Regions from separate parts of the Paenibacillus sp. GCM10027629 genome, predicted to be linked through region 1. Evidence: riboswitches for the same ligand, from Rfam matches in the RefSeq annotation. Region 1 holds a riboswitch; each other region holds the start of a gene.
The links. A riboswitch is a leader RNA that binds a small molecule or an ion and turns the genes downstream of it on or off. The one in region 1 is predicted to bind cyclic di-AMP.
Positions count from the first base shown of each region.

Region 1 (7,187 bases):
CCCACAAGGCAGCCCCTATCTTCGCACAATTCACCGAAGAAGCGCTGCGCAATGTGCCGCCAAAGATATTTCCGATTCCCGAAGGCGTCGTCAATGTCTATATTGATCCGCAGACAGGTCAGCTCGCGACAACCGCATGTCCGGACAAGCGGCTCGAAGCCTTCGTCGTCGGTACCGAGCCAACCGAATCCTGCAGCGTACACCACGGAGAAGAGACGAAGCAAGAAGGAACAGAATCTTCGCCGCAGCACCGCTCCTGGTGGCAAGATGTCAAACGTTGGTGGACGGGTTAACAAAGTGGGGACTCGGCTTCGAAGTGATTCAGGTACTTTGCGGGGGCCCCTTTAAAATAAAAAAAGAGACAGCACTCCATCTCGGATCGCTGTCTCTTCTTCTATAATATAGCCCTATGCTAATGCTTCCTTCACGCTATCGCTGGTACGCTCCCACCATTCTGGATTGTGCTGCATGAGCAGCTCGCGAAGAAGCTTCTTCTCCTCCGCATCTAGTCCTTCCAGCATCACACGGCGTTTCAACGCATAATCCAGCTTGTTCACATGCTCCGCAAGAATTTTCCATCCGCGCTTGATCTCCGGATCAACAGCCATTTCACAAGCCGTCATACCGCCGTAGAACGGACCTTCTTCATTGCGGTCAACCGCAACCCAGACAATCCAGCATTTCCGGCCATTCGGCACATCTTCCCGATTCGTGAGGAACTTAATTCCGCGTTCTACCTTACTCTTCGCGTGCATCGCACCAATATCAATATAAGCTTCTCCTTGATCGATAATGACCGGGGAGACGTTATTCAAATCGATTGAACCTGCGCCAAATCCCTTATGTTCCTTCTTGCTAACAACATTCAGGGCTAGCTGTTTCTTCGGTTTTTGCTCTTCTGAACTCATCCGCATTATACCTCCAAGTGATTTAATTTTATTTTAGCTAATATTATTGAAATTGCAAACATATACATGCTGTACATGCTTGTCAACGGGAGGTAAACGTGTATGACCCCAAGTCAAACGAAACGTATTCTAACGATCTCGCTCATCGTTTGTCTGCTCGGCTATGCCATCTGGTTCAGTAAAAACCAGGCAGATCATCTATCCACCATGTCTATGCTTCCAGAACAGCGCACAGCTATAAGTGACAAGGCTGAGCCGCAGACCATTGAGGAGCCCACCTCTAAAGTGTATAGCAAACGTATCGTTGAATATCACATGAATGTGAAGCTCGAAGACTCACCCATCGGCAAAACGCTGCAAGGCAGCCAATCCGTCACGTGGACCAACCCCGGCAAAAATATCGTGAATGAGCTGTATTTCCACCTCTATCCGAATGCATTTGCGTCCAAGCAGTCCACCTTTATTCAAGAATCTGGAGGCAAATTACGCGGAGATGTTATGAAGGAAGGCAGCTACGGGTCCATGGAAATCACCGACATGCAGACCGAAGAAGGTATGTCGCTCATGAAACGAATGCAATATGTGCAGCCCGATGACAACAATCCGAATGATCGCACCTTAATGAAGGTTCGGCTCTCTCAACCGGTCAAGCCCGGCCAGTCCATCACGCTCAATATGAAGTTCAATGTAAAAATGCCGGGTGTCTTCGCACGTATGGGTGTCGCTGGCAACTTCGTCATGGCGGGACAATGGTTCCCGAAGCTCGCTGTCTACGAACCTGCAGGCATGCGAGGACGGACCACTGAAGGATGGAATATCCATCAATATCACGGGAACTCCGAATTCTATTCTGATTTCGGAACTTACAACGTTCGCATCCAGGTCCCTGAAGCGTATAAAGTTGCCGCCTCAGGCTTCCCAACCAAAAGCGCAGCCCAACAAGACGGCTACAAAACTTATCAATATTATGCGGAGGATGTGCACGACTTCGCATGGGCCGCATCGCCGGATTTCATCTATGCGGAGCAGCCATTCTCTGCGCCGAACGTTCCTGGTGTACGAATCAAGCTATACCTTGATCCAGCGCATAAGGATCTACAAGAGCGGTACTTCCATGCTGCCAAGGTGGCGCTTGCCCGTTACAGTGAATGGTACGGAGAATATCCGTATTCTACGCTATCGATCATCGTACCGCCCAAAGAAGGTAACGGCGCGGGCGGGATGGAGTACCCAACCCTCATTACAGCTTTTGGCGCGATGGATGACAACCCCGGATATGATCTAGAGCGTACCGTTGTGCATGAAATCGGACATCAATATTTCTACGGCATGCTCGCGAGCAATGAATTTGAAGAAGCTTGGCTGGATGAAGGATTCACCTCCTATGCAGAGGACCGCGTCATGGAGACGGAATACGGGATCGTCGCGAATTTGCCGATTGAATCGAGCTACATGACTGACCCAGCTCCTCTGTCTCTCTTTGCATGGAAGTACAAAGACTCCAATCAGTACGCCGAAAATGTGTACACACGTGGCAAGCTGGTGCTTATCGCCCTAGAGAAGCAAGTGGGAGCCAAGACGATGGCCAAAATAATGAAGACATACACGAAGAAATGGGCATTCCGTCATCCTACCACCTCAGATTTCCAGCGTGTCGTCGAACAAGTAACGAAGAAGGATTGGACCGATTTCTTCAATCAATATGTCTATAAAGGGTTCATGACGGACTATGCTGTAGAGAGTATTACCGCCAAGAAGGTAGAAAATAACGGAACATCCGCGTATGAATCCAAAGTCATTCTTCGTAAAAAAGGCGGTGATTATCCGCAGGTTCCTGTCGTATTCATGTTCAAAGACGGCACTTCCGTCAAGCGAACCTGGGACGGCGCATCAGCAACGATTCAATATACACTCACCCATAAGACACCGCTGGATTGGGTCATGATTGACCCGCAAGACACCATGGTGCTCGAGAATAAACGCATCAATAACTATATGAAGGCCCAAATTGATGAGGCCGTCAAAACACGAATCAATTTCAGCACAGCGAAACTGATCGAGAGTATCTTGAACGCACTCGGATGGTGAGGTGAACCCGGAATGAACTATATTAAAGAAAGTTTTAGCATCGTCAAACATCATTTTTATATCGTCATCATTCTATTCTTGTACCAGCTGATCTGGGGCTTCTTCCTCTATCGATTTATCGACGCCATCGTGGTCCCTATTCTGGAACACTACCCGGATCCCCACCCCACCGAGACGAGTATGCAGATGTTCCTGATTGAGAGTCAGTTCCAACTTATGAAAACGGACATCCTCGATTATTACCTCTGGATGCTCGCAGGGCTGTTCTTGATTCGCATGTTAATTACCCCATTCATCAACGCAGGACTCTATTATTCTATTCATCACCAAGACGATAAAGGACTCCTGTTCTTCAAAGGCATTAAATACGCTTGGAAGCCGGTCTGCTTGTTCTATTGGCTGGAGAACCTGCTGATCCTTGCTCCCGCGTACTGGGTAGTTCCATACTTCTATCAGGAATGGAAGCTCTACGATCTAGAGCACCTGGGGATATCCTTCCTCCCGATCATCTTCGGATGGATTGTATTCGCTTGGATCATTCACCAGTTGTTCTTATTTATGCAATTTGGACAGGTGAGCAAGGCCGGGGTATTCCAAGGGCTGCTTCTCTCCCTCAAAAATCTGCCGATGATCCTGGGGATCACCCTTCTATTACTTGCACTGCTGTTATTGATAAGCGGAATTTTCACAGCGGCCGCATGGATCTGGACAGGACTCCTTGCCATTATTCTTCATCAGACCTATCATCTCGTCCGCTCCATCGTCAAGGTATGGGGTATTGCAGCACAATATAAATTGTGGCAGAGCAAATGCTAATTCAACCCTACAAAGTGATGTTATTGCTTCGAAGCTGATTCAGGTACTTTGCGGGGGCCCCGAAAAAGAAATAAATCTAAGCGAGCGCCCTGGAAGCTCAGAATGCTGAAACTCGTCCAAATGTCATGAGAAGTAACAAATAAACCCGAATTTCGCCTAGCGAAGCTCGGGTTATTCGCTGTTTTTCGCAAAAAAAAGGGATAAAAACGTAAAAAGGGTTTGTCAAAGAGCAGACCGTCTGGTAGAATAACAATTAGTTAAGATTTTGTAATAAGTTTGTAATCAATTTTGTCATTATTGACACTTGTATCCGGTGCACCAAATCATTGAAGCCGAGTTCCTGCGCACCAGGAAACGGGGGAACCATCTTTGGGTGAATTGATCTTGCAAGTAAGGGATCATAGGGAGCCTTCAACCGAACCCTTAGCTAACCTCGTAGGCGTTGGAAGGAGTTTTACCCTTTTGAAAAAGTTATTCAGCTCTACGATCGTGGCACTTGCATTAACAATGGCAGTCTCTGTTGGTAGCGCTTTCGCTGCTGATTCCAAACTTGACAAAGAAGTTAAGGATGTTCTTGGCACTCGCTATCTGAGCGGTGGCACATCGACAAGTGGATTTGATTGCTCTGGATTTACGATGTATATCTTCAAGCAATTCGACGTCAAACTTCCACACCAATCAGGATCCCAGTACAAGATGGGTAAGAAAGTTGCAAAATCTGATCTTGAATCCGGAGATCTCGTATTCTTCAATACAAACGGTAAAGGCATCTCGCATGTCGGCATCTACGTAGGTGAGAATAAATTTGCACATGCATCCAGCAAAAGAGGGATTACAATTTCTAGCTTAAGCGATTCGTATTATGTGAAACGTTATGTTGGTGCAACAAGAGTGACGAATTCGGACATTTTTGATGACACCAATGACAATGACGGGAATCAAGATCACGATGATGTAGAATAATAAGGAGGAGCCCGCGAAGTCCATCCATTGGACACATCGCGGGTTTCTTTTTAACCAAAGTCGTATTAATAAAAGTAAGAACCTCGATAGAGGTTTTTTCTCACCAATAACGTTTACATTTAATGTAATATATCTATATACTTTAAAGGGTGGACAAGCAGATTATTGGAATACCCTAGAGGAGGACTTTATCAATGCAAAAGATTAAAGTAGGTATTGTTGGTTACGGTAACTTGGGGAAAGGCGTAGAGAAAGCGATTCGCCAGAACCAAGACTTGGAGCTCGTAGCGGTATTCACGCGCAGACAGCCAGATCAAATCGCGACAGAAGGTATCAAATTCGAGCATATCTCTGCTGCAGAGCAATATAAAGGCATCATTGACGTGATGATTCTGTGCGGAGGTTCGGCGACAGATCTTCCAGAACAGACACCTGTCATCGCCAAAATGTTCAATACGATCGACAGCTTCGACACGCATGCGAAAATTCCCGAATTTTTCAACACGGTGGATACAGCTGCGAAAGAAGGCGGTAACCTCAGCGTTATTTCGACAGGCTGGGATCCGGGATTATTCTCCCTTAATCGACTTCTTGCTGAGTCTATCCTTCCCGAAGGCAAAGATTACACGTTCTGGGGCAAAGGCGTTAGCCAAGGCCACTCCGATGCGATCCGTCGCGTACCAGGCGTGAAAGCTGGCGTACAGTACACTGTACCGGTTCAAGAAGTCATCGACCGCATTCGTTCGGGTGAGACGCCTGAGCTTACTACACGTGAGAAGCATCTGCGTGAGTGCTATGTTGTCGCTGAAGAAGGTGCAAACCAAGACCAAATTCGTGAGACGATCGTAAATATGCCGAACTATTTCTCTGATTATGACACAACCGTGACATTCATCTCCGAGGAGCAGCTTCAGGCTGAGCACCAAGGCATGCCACATGGCGGATTCGTTATTCGCAGTGGTGTAACTGGTGAGAATACGAAGCAAATTATTGAGTTTGGACTCAAGCTTGAGAGCAACCCTGAGTTCACGGCAAGCGTACTTGTAGCTTACGCTAGAGCGGCTCATCGCCTTAGCCAAGAGGGTGCAACTGGCGCGAAAACAGTATTCGATATTCCACTTGGATATTTGTCTCCGAAATCGGCTGAAGAGCTTCGCCGCGAATTGTTATAGTCTATATATTTGCGCAAACCTGGTCATCTTAACGATGATCAGGTTTTTTGTTTTTTACGGAAGCGATTACATGTTTTATGTAATAGTAATGTAAACGTTTTTACCGTTTATCGCTTTAGTGCGATAGCGCTATTTAATCGCTTTGTAAAATAATTTCTATTGGAGAAATGACGTCATTTTGTATAGTATAAAATGCAAATCATCGTACACAAAGTGTAAATCAAAATTTAATAAAGGAGTGTTTGAACAGTGATCACGGCCATCCCAGAACAAAATCAAACGGCAGCAAAAGAATATGTACAATCGGTTTATGAATTGGTAATCAAACGCAACCCATACGAGAGCGAGTTCCACCAAGCGGTAAAAGAAATCCTCGATTCCCTCGTGCCTGTATTCGCAAAGCATCCGAAATACAAGGAGCATGGCATTCTTGAGCGCATCGTTGAGCCTGAGCGGATGGTATCGTTCCGTGTGCCTTGGGTGGATGACAACGGCAAAGTTCAAGTGAACCGCGGATTCCGCGTACAATTCAACAGCGCGATCGGACCTTACAAAGGCGGACTTCGCTTCCACCCTTCCGTTAACGCCAGCATCATCAAGTTCCTCGGATTCGAGCAAATCTTGAAGAACTCCCTGACTGGACAACCTATTGGCGGCGGTAAAGGCGGATCCGACTTCGATCCGAAGGGAAAATCCGACAACGAAATTATGCGCTTTACGCAAAGCTTCATGACCGAATTGTCGAAATATATCGGACCGGACGTTGACGTTCCTGCGGGAGACATCGGCGTTGGCGGAAGAGAAATCGGATATATGTTCGGACAATACAAGCGCCTACGCGGCGGTTACGAAGCTGGCGTATTGACAGGCAAAGGCATTATCTACGGCGGAAGCTTGGCGAGAACAGAAGCAACAGGTTACGGCTGCGTATACTTCGCGAACGAAATGCTGACAGCAAAAGGCTTAAGCTTCGAAGGCAGCACGGTAGTTGTCTCTGGTTCAGGTAACGTGTCGATCTATGCGATCGAGAAAGCTCACCAGCTTGGCGCGAAAGTTGTCGCATGCAGCGATTCGAACGGCTATGTGTACGATCCGAACGGGATCAACCTTGAAACAGTGAAGCGTCTCAAAGAAGTAGAACGCAAACGGATTAAAGAATATGTAGCAGAGCATCCAGGCGCTGTGTACACCGAAGGATGCGACGGCATCTGGTCCATCCCTTGTGATATCGCACTTCCTT
Region 1 is NZ_JBHTGZ010000020.1:42,397-49,583, reverse strand. Features, by position in the region: gene ACFQZR_RS27605 (transglycosylase domain-containing protein) at 1-293, shown strand, start outside; gene ACFQZR_RS27600 (YwhD family protein) at 408-908, opposite strand; gene ACFQZR_RS27595 (M1 family metallopeptidase) at 1,011-2,996, shown strand; gene ACFQZR_RS27590 (carbamoyl transferase) at 3,009-3,812, shown strand; cyclic di-AMP (ydaO/yuaA leader) riboswitch at 4,133-4,269, shown strand; gene ACFQZR_RS27585 (C40 family peptidase) at 4,275-4,775, shown strand; gene ACFQZR_RS27580 (diaminopimelate dehydrogenase) at 4,970-5,947, shown strand; gene gdhA (NADP-specific glutamate dehydrogenase) at 6,200-7,187, shown strand, end outside.

Region 2 (7,187 bases), on a different contig from region 1:
CATTCAACCGCTTCGCAATCTGCTGGCCACGCCGAATATAGATCGAGCCATTCCAATGATACTGGGCCGCGACAAGAATCCGTTCCGCTGCCCAAGACGGTCCGATGAGCCCCAATCGCTCCCGATGCCGCTCCAGCGAGTCATTGACGCCCTCCGCAACGAGTCGCAGCGCCAACTCCCGCAGAACAGCCAGATTGCCATGCCGGAACACGGAGACATCTGCTGGAAGCTGCAGCCCATCCAGATGCCCTTCCGCCATCCGCTTCAATAATGTCTCCGGCGTGACGTCGATTAACCGGACTTCGTCCGCCATTTCGAGTGTATCCGTAGGCACCGTAATCTCCGGCTTAAAGCCGATATAGGGCTCGGCAAGCTCCGCGACCTCCTGCAGTTCGTAGACATTGACCGTCGTCGTGACACTAATGCCTTGCTTCAATAGATATTGAATATCCTCTAGCCGTGTGGCATGGAGCGCGCCAGGTCGATTCCGATGCGCGAGTCCATCAATGAGCACCGCCTCTGGATTCCGCTGGACGAGCGCCTCCAGATCGATGTCCTTCTGTTCAACGCCATCCTTCATCCAATGGATGCTCAGTACCCGCTCTAGATCGCCGATCTGTTCCATCGTCTCGGGCCGCTGCCGCGTGGAAATCGCCGTGAAGACGACATCCACGCCTTGACTTGCTAACTGGTGCCCTTCACGAAGCAGATGGTACGTCTTCCCCGAACCGCTGACCGCTCCGATCAGAATTTTCAGATAGCCTCGCGACAACCGCGTAATCGACTCCAGAATTTCCTCCGGTGTTTTCCTTCGAAACTGCTCCATGCCCCTACCCCTTTGGCTCATATGTTGACATGAACATGCCCACCCGATCTAAGCGACCGAGTGGACACATCCGCATTATTTCATTAATTTCTGCAAATCAATATTCAGCATCAATACATTCACGCGTGGTTCTCCGAACACACCAAGGTCACGGCCTTCGGTATGGCTCTCAACAAGCTTCTCCAGCTCTCCAGCGCTGATCCCCGTCAACTTGCTGATTCGAGGAATTTGCACTTCAGCACTCTTCGGAGAAATATGCGGATCTAGGCCCGATCCCGAGTTCGTGAGCAGTTGAATTGGCACTTCACTGAGCGGCACATCCGGGTTATTCTTCGTCCATTCCGCCGCTGATTCCTGCGTCCGCTTCAACATATCGGGGTTCGAAGGCGCATAGTTGTTCGATCCCGAACTCGCTGCATTATATTCAATACTGGATACCCGCCCTTGGAAATACTTCTGATCCTTGAACATCTGCCCGATCACCTCGGAACCAATGACGGTACCGTTCGCATCCTTGATCAGACTGCCGTTCGCCTGCTTCGGCATCAGCACTTGCGCAAGGCCTGTGGACAGGAGCGGATACACCAGCCCACAGAGGATAATAAATACGAGACTTATTCGTATAGCTACCGAGATGATCGAGCCCACCGACGTTCGGGCAGGCACCTCAACATTTGTATTTGTATGCAAATTCATATTCATGATTATTCCATCCTTCCCTCTCTCCATGCCACGCTAAATCCAGATATGAACGAACAAATCTATCACTTTAATCCCGATGAACGGTGCAATCACGCCGCCAAGACCATAGATCAACAGGTTACGGCTGAGCAGCTTGCTTGCGCTCATCGGCCGATACGCTACACCCTTCATCGCGAGCGGGATTAAGAGCGGAATAATTACGGCGTTAAATATTAATGCCGATAAGATCGCGGACATCGGTGACCCGAGCCCCATGACGTTCAACACATGCATCTCCGGAATAGCTAACATGAACATTGCGGGGATAATGGCAAAATATTTCGCCACATCGTTCGCGACACTGAACGTCGTCAATGCACCGCGCGTCATGAGCAGCTGCTTCCCGATCGATACGACTTCAATGATCTTCGATGGGTCGGAATCCAGATCCACCATGTTCGCTGCTTCCTTCGCCGCAATCGTACCGCTGTTCATCGCGAGCCCTACATCCGCTTGCGCTAACGCTGGCGCATCGTTCGTGCCATCGCCTGTCATCGCGACGAGCTTACCTTCGGCTTGCTCCTTGCGAATGACAGCGATTTTGTCCTCCGGCTTACTCTCAGCGATGAAGTCATCTACACCCGCTTCACGCGCAATCGTTGCGGCCGTCAGCGGATTATCGCCCGTACACATAATCGTCTTGATGCCCATTCGGCGAAGCTGTTCGAACCGCTCGCGCATCCCCGGCTTCACGGTATCCTTCAAATAAATAATGCCTAACAATCGATCATTTACCGCTACCGCGAGCGGTGTTCCGCCTTCCGAGGCGATCTTGTTCCCTTTGTCTGTCAGATCAGCCGGAATCACGCCGCCTTGATCCAGTACCCATTGCTTCACCGCATCGATTGCCCCTTTACGAACCTTCCATCCATTGGTTAGGTCCGCACCGCTCATCCGCGTCTCGGCTTTGAAATCGATAAACTCGGCATTTCTCGCGATCTTATCGTCAAAGGCATATCCTTCTTTTCGTACCCACTCCAGCACGGAACGGCCTTCCGGCGTCTCATCCTGCATCGAGCTCACGGCAGCCCATTGGGATACTTCTTCTACTGTCGCTTTCCCCACGGGCACCATGTCACTCGCCATCCGATTCCCGAAGGTAATCGTACCTGTTTTATCCAGAATCATTGTGTTAATATCGCCCGCTGCTTCAACCGCTTTCCCGGACATCGCGAGCACGTTATATTGCGTCACGCGGTCCATCCCCGCGATCCCAATTGCGGACAACAAGCCCCCGATGGTCGTCGGGATCAAGCAGACTAACAAGGAGATAAGCACCGGAATTTCTAAGTCGACTCCTACATACTTGGCAATCGGCGCTAGCGTCATAACTACAATCAAGAAGATCACGGTCAATGTAATGAGCAAAATATTAAGCGCAATTTCGTTCGGCGTCTTCTGACGCTCGGCCCCTTCGACGAGGGAGATCATGCGATCGAGGAACGATTCACCCGGATCATTCGTGATCCGTACTTTAATCTGATCACTGACGACGCGTGTTCCGCCCGTTACGGAGCTGAAGTCGCCACCCGCTTCCTTCATAACTGGCGCAGATTCACCGGTAATCGCGGATTCGTCTACCGTGGCGAGTCCTGCGATCACTTCGCCGTCCCCAGGGATCATCTCACCCATGGATACCACGACGACATCCCCCTTACGAAGCTCTGTCGCTGGCACTTGCTTCACGCCGCCGCCCGGCTGCACTTTATTCGCCATCACGTCGCTCTTCGTCTGCTTCAGTGCATTCGCTTGTGCTTTCCCACGCCCTTCAGCGATCGCTTCCGCGAAGTTCGCGAACAGGACGGTGAACAGCAAGACGATGAATACCGTTAAGTTAAAGCCGAAATTCGCTTCCGCGCCAAATGCAGATGGAAATAGCGTTAACAGCAGGACGATGAACGTACCTAGCTCTACCACGAACATGACCGGATTTTTGATCATGATCAGCGGGTTCAATTTGACGAAGCTCTGGCCTAGCGCATATTTCAATATATCTGAAGTTATTAATGATTTACGTTTCATGGTCGAATCCATGTTCTTTCACCTCGTTAAATGATCTCTACCCTAATGTCAGGAACTCTGCAATCGGCCCAAGGACGAGTACAGGCAGGAACGTCAATGCACCAATGAGAATGACCGTTCCGAGCAGCACCCCAGCGAATAGCTTGTTATCGGTGCGGAATGTCCCAATCGTCTCAGGCACCCATTTCTTGCGCACGAGTGAACCTGCAACACCGAGCAGTGCCACGATGGAGACGTATCGACCGAGGAACATCACAATCCCTGTCGTCATATTCCAGAACGGCGTGTTATCCGCCAAGCCCTCGAACCCGGAGCCGTTGTTCGCTGCCGATGAGGTGTACTCATAGAGCACTTGCGAGATGCCGTGGAACCCTGGATTCGTAATGGCACCCGATCCTAGATCGGTTAAGAACGCAATGGCCGTCGGGCCTAAGATGATCAACGGATGGACGAGAATCGCAATCGCGATCAGCTTCATCTCGTGCGGTTCAATTTTCCGACCTAAGAACTCCGGCGTACGACCGACCATTAAGCCTGCCAAGAACACCGCGAGGATCGCATACATCAGCATATTGACAAGCCCTACGCCATCGCCGCCGAATACCACGTTCAGCATCATGAGCGACATCGGTACGAGACCGCCAAGCGGGGTTAACGTATCATGCATATTGTTGACCGTACCCGTCGTTGCCGAGGTTGTCACGGTCGTGAATAGAGCGGATTGCGCAATCCCGAATCGTGCTTCTTTCCCCTCCATACTGCCTTGAGATGTGTCTGCACCGATCGTATTCAAGACCGGATTGCCGTTGCTTTCCGAGATATACACAAGACTTAGGAAAGCTGCGAACAAGATGCTCATGACAGCGAACACGATCCAGCCCTGCTTCTGATTCCGAGCGAATCGTCCGTACGTATAGGTCAGCGATGCCGGGATACACCACATCATCAACATTTCGAGCACATTCGTAAGTGGGTTCGGATTCTCGAATGGATGCGAGGAGTTCACTCCGAAAAATCCGCCGCCATTCGTCCCCAAATGTTTAATCGACTCGAGCGATGCTACAGGACCAATCGCGATCTGCTGCGTCTCGCCCGTAATCGTGTGCGCTTGAACCGTAGCGTCCAGCGTCTGCGGCACTTGGAGTCCAACGAGCACCAGTGTCATTACGATCGCCATTGGAATCAACAGTCTCGTATGGGCCTTCACGAAGTCCGTGAAGAAATTACCAAGCCCTGTGCCCTTCTTCGTTAATCCGCGGATAAAGGCAATCGCCACCACAATCCCCGTCGCCGCCGAAGTGAACATCATCATCATGATGACGATCATTTGCGAGAAATAGGATAAGCCTGACTCCCCACTGTAATGCTGTAAATTCGTATTGGTCATAAAGCTGATAATCGTATTAAAAGATAACGTCGGCTCCATATTGTCGATCCCGTTCGGATTGAGCGGCAGCCAGCGCTGTGTCAGCAAGACGCCGAACCCGATAAGCGTCAATACAAGGTTGGTTAGCAGTAAGCTAAGTACGTATCGCTTCCACGACATGTCGCCGCGGTTCTTCAGCCCGATCAGCCAAAAGATCCCTTTCTCCACCGGACCAAATATCCGATCACTCCGGTTCGGCTCATTCGAAAATATATGATAGATATACGTACCGAGCGGCTTCACGATCAAGAGCAGCAGCCCGATAACAATCACGATTTGCAGTAAATCCATTCCCCAGTTCATAGTCGATCTCCCTTTTCAACAACATTTTAATCAACGTGAAAAAAGTTAATTTTTCTCATTTCCCTTAAAAAAAGGCATAAAAAAAGAAGCCTGCGGGGGAGGTTATCCATCGCGGCTTCAATAATGGGCATGGCGAATCGCCATGCTGCGCACATATTGAATACGTTCAAGTTGCCTCTCTCGAGACGCTTACGAGGTTAGCTGTCGGATTCGGGCCTTGAGAGTCGCCCTACCTTAGCGCCGTACAAGACGGTGCCTCGGATTCACCCCGTGGTCAGCTCAGCTGACCGTTGGTTCCCCCGCTCTTTGCCTTAGCAAAGACTCAGCGTTAAAGACATGTAAAACATTTTTCATCGCTTCATCAATCTATTTCACATCATAACCACAGATCTATTTCGCATCTGCAGCCAACGTTCGTCTACACTTTCCTTCATCCTCTCTCATTCGCTTACGAGGTTAGCTGTCGGATTCGGATGGTGAGAGTCACCCTACCTCGGTACCGTTGTACCCAGGATTCACCCCACATGTTCCTGCTCTCGCTCTCACACGAGCCACAGGTTCATGACTTATTTGGTTCCCCCGCTCCTTGCACATGCAAGGACTCAGCAATGTTCATGAATCGTATCATACTCCTCGTGTTGCAACTTGTAAAACCTTAAATTGGTTTGAAATGGAATCTGAAAATACTGGAAATCGTCATGAAAGCGTTATGAATGATATGAATCTCTCGAAACCTCCTATTTTCACGCGATAGATCACTTTCGCGCGATTTTCCAGGATGAATGTACAGGGTGCCCAGCCATCTTATGTCATTCACCGCAGTGAAATCCCGCAGTCCTCTTTTTATTAACGGAACACTTCGGCAGCAAAAAAATCTCCCTCTGATCAACAGTGTGTACACTGCCAACCAAAGGGAGAGCTTTAACCTTTACATTTCACCTTGCCGCACACAAAAAAAGCCAACCCTCTTCACCGAAGGTTAGCTTCTCTCCACATTTATCTATAGAATAATAGATCAATCACTTTGAACACGGCCATCGCAAGCACGAATGCAATCGGAATCGTCACGATCCAAGAGATGACAATACGACCTGCTAGGCCCCATTTTACCGCCGAAAAACGCTTCGCGGAACCTACACCGAGGATCGCTGAGGTAATCGCATGCGTTGTACTAACGGGCAAATGCGCTAGCGTTGCCGTCATAATAATAGCAGCTGACGATAAATCCGCTGCAAAACCGTTAATCGGTTCGATTTTGAAGATTTTCGTACCCATCGTTTTAATAATTTTCCAACCGCCGACAGATGTACCGAGTGCCATCGCTGTTGCGGCCGAAATTTTAACCCATAACGGAACATCCAAATTATCTTGTATTCCTGCTGAGACAAGAGCGAAGGTAATGATCCCCATCGCCTTTTGCGCATCATTCGTCCCGTGCGTATAAGACTGAAGCGCTGCCGTCATAATCTGCCCTGTGCGGAAGCCTTTATTGACCGAATGCGGACTCATTCGACCGAAAATGAGCTTCAGAATCGTCATCACGATATAACCAAGAGCAAATGCAATAAGCGGTGAGAAGATAAGTCCTTCTACGATTTTCGTAAACCCGGCATAGTTCAAGCTGTCTGAACCCGCTCCTATAAAGACTGCACCCGCGAGTGCACCAATGAGTGCGTGAGATGAGGACGAAGGAATTCCGAACCACCAAGTCACAAGGTTCCAGATGATCGCGGCGATTAAGGTCGCTATCACAATCTCTACCCCATTATCCAGCTTGGAGGGGTCTGCGACGCTTCCCCCGATCGTCTTCGCAACCCCGGTAAAGGACAAGGCACCGATGAAATTCATCGTTGCTGCGAGCAGAATCGC
Region 2 is NZ_JBHTGZ010000010.1:30,983-38,169, reverse strand. Features, by position in the region: gene ACFQZR_RS19650 (universal stress protein) at 1-826, opposite strand, end outside; gene kdpC (potassium-transporting ATPase subunit KdpC) at 902-1,528, opposite strand; gene kdpB (potassium-transporting ATPase subunit KdpB) at 1,562-3,601, opposite strand; gene kdpA (potassium-transporting ATPase subunit KdpA) at 3,627-5,306, opposite strand; cyclic di-AMP (ydaO/yuaA leader) riboswitch at 5,489-5,656, opposite strand; cyclic di-AMP (ydaO/yuaA leader) riboswitch at 5,749-5,936, opposite strand; gene ACFQZR_RS19630 (inorganic phosphate transporter) at 6,315-7,187, opposite strand, start outside.
Region 2: it holds a riboswitch for cyclic di-AMP, as region 1 does, so the genes downstream of both, kdpA (potassium-transporting ATPase subunit KdpA) here and ACFQZR_RS27585 (C40 family peptidase) in region 1, are expected to answer to the same signal.

Region 3 (7,187 bases), on a different contig from region 1:
CGGTTATTATGGCGCAAATTAATGATGTTACCAAAGATATGATGAATACTTCTGAACAGATCGACCAGACGGAGGAAAAGCTCCGCCTGGCAGCGGTTGAACTTGAAGAAGCGACCGAACGTGTTCAGAGCCGTAGTGAGCTGCTGGATTCGCGCTTGCGTCTCATGTATACGAATGGATTTGTCTCCTATCTCGATGTACTGCTTGATTCGGCGAGCTTCTCGGATTTTCTAGATCGTATTGATATGCTGAAATCGGTTGTTGGTCAGGATAAAGATATCTTAGCTGACAACAAACGGGACAAGCTGCTGGTTATCGATAAGAAGAAGCAGGTTGAGGGCGATCTAAAGCAAGTTCGAGCGCTCTATACCAAAATGAACCTCACCAAGGAAGAGCTTGCAGGCAAAGAGAAGCAAAAAGAAGTGATGATCGCGAGCCTCAGCAAGAAGATTGAAGAGGGCGAAGAGATCAGCGATGAGCAAGAGAAATTCGTCATGGAGCTCGCGAAGAAGACAGCGGAGCTGCAAGAGAAGAAGAAAAAATTCAAGCCGAAATATAAAGGCGGCAAGCTGGGTATGCCAATTCAGACTTTCCGAATTTCATCCGGCTTCGGACCACGGACCCATCCTGTGACAGGGCAAAAGGGAAAAATGCATACAGGACTTGATTTCGCCGCGCCGAAAGGCACATCAATTTATGCTGCAGAAGCAGGGATCGTCATCGTTGCTCAGACGGTTAGTGGCTACGGGAACTGTGTCATCATTAACCACGGTAATGGAATATGGACGTTATACGGACATATCCGTAATGGCGGGATCGTCGTTGAGAAAGGCCAGGAAGTGAAGAAAGGCCAGAAAATAGCTGAAGTAGGCAGTACGGGGCAGTCGACAGGAAACCATTTGCATTTCGAAGTGCGGGTGAATGAAGTACCGAAGAATCCAGTCGGTTACTTGAATTTATAGACTGCAGGGTAGACTTTTCTCACGCTCGCCTGAAATATGCAAATAAAAGGTGCATGCTTGTCATATACTACCACGAGAATCTTGTGAAAAGATGGAAACCTCTCCTGTGGGAGTTGGTTATAAGGTGGTGATTCTTGTGAAATTTACAGGTCGGGCAGTGATCGCATTTGTTCTGCTCACCATGTTCGCAACGTGCCTAATTACGTTGACGGTGGTGGAGAATCCGATTTTGACAAGTGGTGATCGACAAGCGAGCACGACGAAGTTCTCTGGGTTTACGAACAATGAATTTAAGAAGTTGAACACAACACTGCAATTGATCGAAGGTCAATATTATAGTGATGTTGATCGGGAGAAGGTCATTGACGGCGCAGTGAATGGCATGATGGATGCGCTCAAAGACCCTTACTCCGTATATATGAATGAGCAATCCGCAGGGCAATTCGCATCGAGCTTGGAAGGGACCTACACGGGCATTGGTGCGGAAGTGACCATGGAGGATAACAAGGTAACGGTATTGTCACCGATCAAGGGTACTCCGGCAGAACGCGCAGGAATCTTACCGAAGGATGTATTCGTCTCGATTAATGGTGAGAAGCTGGACGGGCTGAAGCTAAGTGAAGCCATTGACCGCATTCGTGGTCCGAAAGGAACGAAGGCGAAGATCAAAGTCCGCCGTACGGGTGTTGATGCATTGCTCGAATTCGAGGTCATCCGGGAGGACATTAGTCTGGAGACGGTGCATGGGCAAATGTTAGACCAGAAGATCGGACTGATTGAAATTCGTCAGTTCTCGATGAATACGGGAAAACGATTCAAAGAGGAACTAACGAAGCTGGAACAAGGCGGCATGAAAGGGCTAATCATTGATGTGCGTAACAATCCTGGCGGCTTCGTTCCTGTTGTAACGGACATTGCAGAGAATTTCATTCCATCTGGACAGGTGATCTATCAGCAGGAGCGTCGGGATGAGAAGGTGACGAAGGCGTTGTCCCGTGGAAAAGGGACGAAGAAATATCCGATAATTACGTTAATTAATGAAGGCAGCGCGAGCGCCTCGGAGATTCTGGCTGGCGCGTTGCAAGATCATCAGTTAGCGAAGCTTGTGGGCGTATCGTCTTTTGGCAAAGGAACCATGCAGGTCACATACAAGGAAGAGTTCGATGACGGCAGCTTGCTCAAGATGACGTTCGCGAAGTGGCTCACTCCCAAAGGGACTTGGGTGCATAAGAGCGGCATTAAGCCGGATTTGGAAGTGAAGGAGCCGGATTATTATTTCGTCGCTCGGCTGTCGCAGAAGGAAGAACTGAAATACGATATGAATAATGAAGATGTGAAGAACCTGCAAGTGATGCTGGAGGGTCTTGCTTATCATCCGGGCCGTAAGGACGGTTATTTCGATCATAAGACTGAGCAGGCGGTGCGAGCGTTCCAGATGCAATCGGGCTTGCCGGAGACAGGTTATGTGGATGATGCGACAGCCCAGAAGCTCGAGGCTGGCATCAAGATACGTCTTCAAGATCCGAAGTACGATACACAATTGAACAAAGCGGTCGAAGTGCTCCGGAAGGAAATTCGTTAGTCCGCGTCGAATATGGAGAGAAGGCTTAGGATTTAGCCTTCTCTTTTTTGTGCCTTACTTACGAATGAATTGGGGGTTGAGGAATGGGAATTGTGATGGAGATTTTATGGAATATTGTTGAAGCGATCGTGCAAATGTTTTTACAGCCGTTTCTATATATAGCGATTATTCTGATTGTCTTCCAATATCGTCGTCAGGTGATGTTGGAACGTAAGCTGTTCTCTGTCAAAATGCACGCACTAGGGGATCAACTGATACGTACCTTACTTGGTGGATTACTTGCGGGGATTGGGATCTCACTCGTCTCGGCTTTCACAGGAATGACGCTGACGACGGAGGCAATCCTGCTCGTATGGTTCGTTGCACTGATTTTAATGCTATTCCGTGTCCGGTTCTTATGTCTTGCATATGCCGTGGGGGTACTTGGTGTGCTACAGTTTATTGCCGATCGGTTCCCGGATTGGGAGCTGACGGGGTTCACTGGATCGGTGCTTACGACGCTGCGATCACTCGACATACCGGCATTAGTGGCTTTGGTTGCATTGCTGCATTTGGCAGAAGCGATTCTGATTCGCTTGCAAGGGGCAAAGTTCGCGAGTCCGTTATTTGTGGAAGGGAAACGAGGGAAGCTCGTAGGGGGCTATCAAATGCAAAGTTATTGGCCTGTCCCCTTGTTTCTGATGATTCCGGCACAGACGGTTGGTTCGGTACTTCCTTGGACGCCATTCTTCGGTGGGGAAGCGTGGACGAATGGTTGGATGCTCATGGCGTTTCCTGTCGTGATCGGTTTCAGCGAATGGACACAATCCCGATTGCCGCAGGTGAAGGTCAAACAGAGCTCGTTCTGGTTAATGGTATATAGTATTGTTTTGCTAGGGCTCGCATTCGCTGCGGGGCTATGGAGTCCGCTCATGCTCGTCGCAGCCTTGTTCGCGATCGCTATGCATGAATGGATCTATTGGTACAGCACGAAGGAAGAGGCCGAGCGCAGCCCATTATATGTTCATGATGATCGAGGATTGCACGTCTTGGCGGTTATCCCAGGGACGCCTGCACAGGAGCTTGGGATTGAACCGGGCGAGATTGTACATAAAGTGAACGGGGTTGCAGTGCGTACGAAGGAAGAGCTGCACCAAGCGCTTCGCACCAACCCCGCATTTTGTAAGCTGGAAGTGATTAACCTCACTGGAGAGATTAAGTTCTTGCAGCGGGCGATATTCGCAGGGGAACACCATCAGCTCGGCGTTATTCTCGCCCCGGATCAGGATGCTTCTTATTATGTGGGCAAAGGGCCAGCTTCGATCTTCACGATCGTGCGGATGAAGCTAGCAGGCGTTCATTCGAGAATGAAGATGTAATAAGCTACAGCTAAGGTTGTTAGATCATTGATGTTATATGTAAATGTAGGATCGTTCGTACTGCATAAATCCAAGAGTGCCGATTCGATGAGCTGGATTTTAGCGGGATGCCATGAACCACCATAACGGACGAGATAGTCAATCGCTTGGATGGCACTCATACCTGCTAAATGATGGTACGTAGAGGCCCATTTCACCAAATCGGTCGGTGGAGAGGTAACGATTCGATACTCCCCCCAGCCGACGCGCACACCATTGGATAACTTGAGTATCAGTGTGGTGGCATGGTCAGGCTCCTCCAATTGGAAGATTTCGATTTGTCTCAGTTGGCTTGATAGTTGATTTTTCATCGAAACTGTGTGTGTTGCGTTCATGTTCATACGAAGCATCTCCTTAACGATATATATGATCGACAAAAAGAAGCCCACGAAATAGAGGATTCCTCTGTTCGTGGGCTTCTTGCGTACCGCTCGATTGGGCAATGAGCAGCACGAAGAGAACGCGCAATACGATGCGAGACCTCTCTCAATGGATCGCTTACGAGGTTAGCTGTCGGATTCGGGTCTGAGAGATGACCCTACGGCTTACAGCCGATTCACCCCAAGAAGCTAGATTAGCTTCATAGTTGGTTCCCCCGCTTCTCTCATCATGAGAATTCAGCGATTAATCAATTGGCTGTATCATACGCCTGTGTGAGATTTTTGTAAAATGGTGGGAATCACCGTATTTTGAAGTTTGAGAAGCTGTAGATTGAAGTAAGCGCTATATTCATAGGTTCTCGAAGGCTAGATTGTTTTACGATCCGTTTCTATCAATTTTGTCATAAAAATGCCATGTTTGATCGAATATTGTAAGAAATATAGGTTTTTTTTCACTGTACAGTTTTGGAAAGCTTTGGGATAATAAGGAGATTAGTATAATTGTTACATAGTGGAAGGGGAAAAAGAAATGAGAGCGAAGACGTGGAAAAAGTGGTTAGGCGTCACGCTAGTCGCGATGATGGTCGTGCTTGCAGGCTGTCAATCGATCGGCGGAGTGAATATTGTCAAAGTTGTTGAGAACAGTCTCAACGTGAAGTCTAGTGAATCCAGCCAAAACTTGTCTGTGGAGTTAATCCCTCGTAAAGACGGCGCATTAACAGCTGAGGACAAGAAGATTATTGATCTTGTAAATGGCTTTAAATTGGACATTGACCATGCGGTAGCACAAGATCCATCACATATGTCATTAGCAGGGAAGATTACATATGGCGGGAAGGCTGTACCATTCAAACTTGGCATGGAAGACACGAATGTAACCGTGTGGATTGAAGGGATTAAGAAACCGGTCGTTGTCTCTCTAGCCAATGAAGAGTTGGAAGGCGAGCTGGTTGCTGAAATCGAGAAATCGCAAGATGTGTTCCGCGGAGCTGTTCAGAAGCTAGGTGCATACCTCGTGAAGCAAGCGCCTGTACCGAACACCGTATCGGTATCTTCCGTAACATATACAGTATACGGGGAGAGCCTGAATCTGCAGAAGCTCCATATCGAGATTAATGGTGACGAAGTCATCGGTCTCGTGAAGACATTATTAACGAATATGGTCAAAGATGATGCGGGATTACGCGAGATTACAACCGCATTATACGATGCGTTCTATCCAATTGTTGAAAGTCAAATGGGAATTTACGCTGATCAAGGCGCAGAAGATAACTTCTTTTCTTCCATAGCGAAGGACAAGGAAGTTGGTTCATTGGTACTCTACAAGTTCGTGAAGAACGGAATTGATGAAATACTGAAGGATTTCGATGCGCACGCAGAAGAGCTTATGAAGCAAGATGAAGTGAAGCAAGTGCTTAGCAAAGAATCCGGCTTGAAGCTGGACCTCTACGTGGATAGCGAAAATCAAGTCCGTAAACAGAACTTAGAGCTTACGGTTGCTCTTCCAGATATCGAAGACATTCCGGTTCAGAAGGTTATTGTACGTGCTGCGGCTGAGTCGTGGAATATCAATAAAGCCGTGAAGCTGGATGCTATCGACACAACGAATGGTGTAGAGAAGCTGGATGGATATGCGCTTTCGGGCAAAGGCTTCTTGGCGAATTTCGATAAGAGCTCGGCTGCTTTCGGAATTCTGAAGAATGACCTAGGTCTTGGCAAAACCGACTTCTCCGTATTCGAAGAAGATAGCTATGGAAGTGATGACTACTATCCAGGCTGGTGGACACTCGACGGCGTTGGTATGGTGCCACTCAGCGTCATTGCAGATGGGTTTGAGGCAGAAGTGAAGTGGGATGCAGCTACGAAACAAATCGTTGTCTATGATGCACTGAACGATATTACCGTAGAGCTTAAGATCGGATCGACAACGGCTTATGTGAACGGTGAAGCGAAGACGATGTCTCAACCGGTATTGGTTGATGATTATGATGCATCGAACGTGCCACTGCGATTCATCGTCGAAGCGCTTGGTGGTCAATTGAAATGGAATCCGGATTACTACGAATTCTATGTCACAAGCAAATAAGTTTTTATAGCAAAAGGGCTGTCCTCTGCATCACGCTAAGTGATCTGAGGGCAGCCTTTTTTTGAATAGAATCTCCCGTCGAATGGGAAAGGAAGAGTACCGATTATCCAGAAAAGACAGACTTAGTCCGATACTCGGTTGGCGACATGTTATAGTGCTGCCGAAAGACTTTGCCGAAATAGCTGGGACTCTCGAACCCGCATTGTACCCCAACCTCATGGATCGGAAGGTCTGATTGGCGAAGTAGAGTAACTGCGGCATCCAGACGTCGGCGGCGTAAGTATTCGAAGGGGGAGCAGTGCTCGATTTTCTGGAAAATGCGGCATAGATGATGTCGACTTACCTGACTGCTCGCGGCGATTTCTTCGAGTGCAATAGGCTGAGCGTAATGGGTGTCCATGAACTGTTTGGCAAGGAGGATCACCGGACTATCCTGCGCGTTTGTGGTCGCATGGGATCGGGACCGAAGCAAGGTCAACATCCATTCATAGACAAGTACAGACAGTATATAAGGATCGCGGATTTGCTCCGTTACGATACGATGATAGAGTTTCCAGTAAGCGCGAATGGGTTCAGCATGCTCATCGAGTGTCACAACCGGGCCTTCTTTAGCAATAATGCGATCCCAAATTCGCTGTGCATCTTCGCCCCGGGCATTGAGCCAAATGAACTTCCACGGCTGCTCAGATGCGGAATCGTAATAGTAACGATGCGGACTGGGCACTTGAACGAGAAAGGCAGTGCCTTCGGGCAGCCAGTATGTCGTTCCGTCGATCTCTA
Region 3 is NZ_JBHTGZ010000002.1:62,598-69,784, reverse strand. Features, by position in the region: gene ACFQZR_RS00630 (murein hydrolase activator EnvC family protein) at 1-962, shown strand, start outside; gene ACFQZR_RS00625 (S41 family peptidase) at 1,099-2,544, shown strand; gene ACFQZR_RS00620 (PDZ domain-containing protein) at 2,628-3,902, shown strand; gene ACFQZR_RS00615 (hypothetical protein) at 3,881-4,282, opposite strand; cyclic di-AMP (ydaO/yuaA leader) riboswitch at 4,422-4,574, opposite strand; gene ACFQZR_RS00610 (copper amine oxidase N-terminal domain-containing protein) at 4,851-6,407, shown strand; gene ACFQZR_RS00605 (helix-turn-helix transcriptional regulator) at 6,511-7,187, opposite strand, start outside.
Region 3: it holds a riboswitch for cyclic di-AMP, as region 1 does, so the genes downstream of both, ACFQZR_RS00615 (hypothetical protein) here and ACFQZR_RS27585 (C40 family peptidase) in region 1, are expected to answer to the same signal.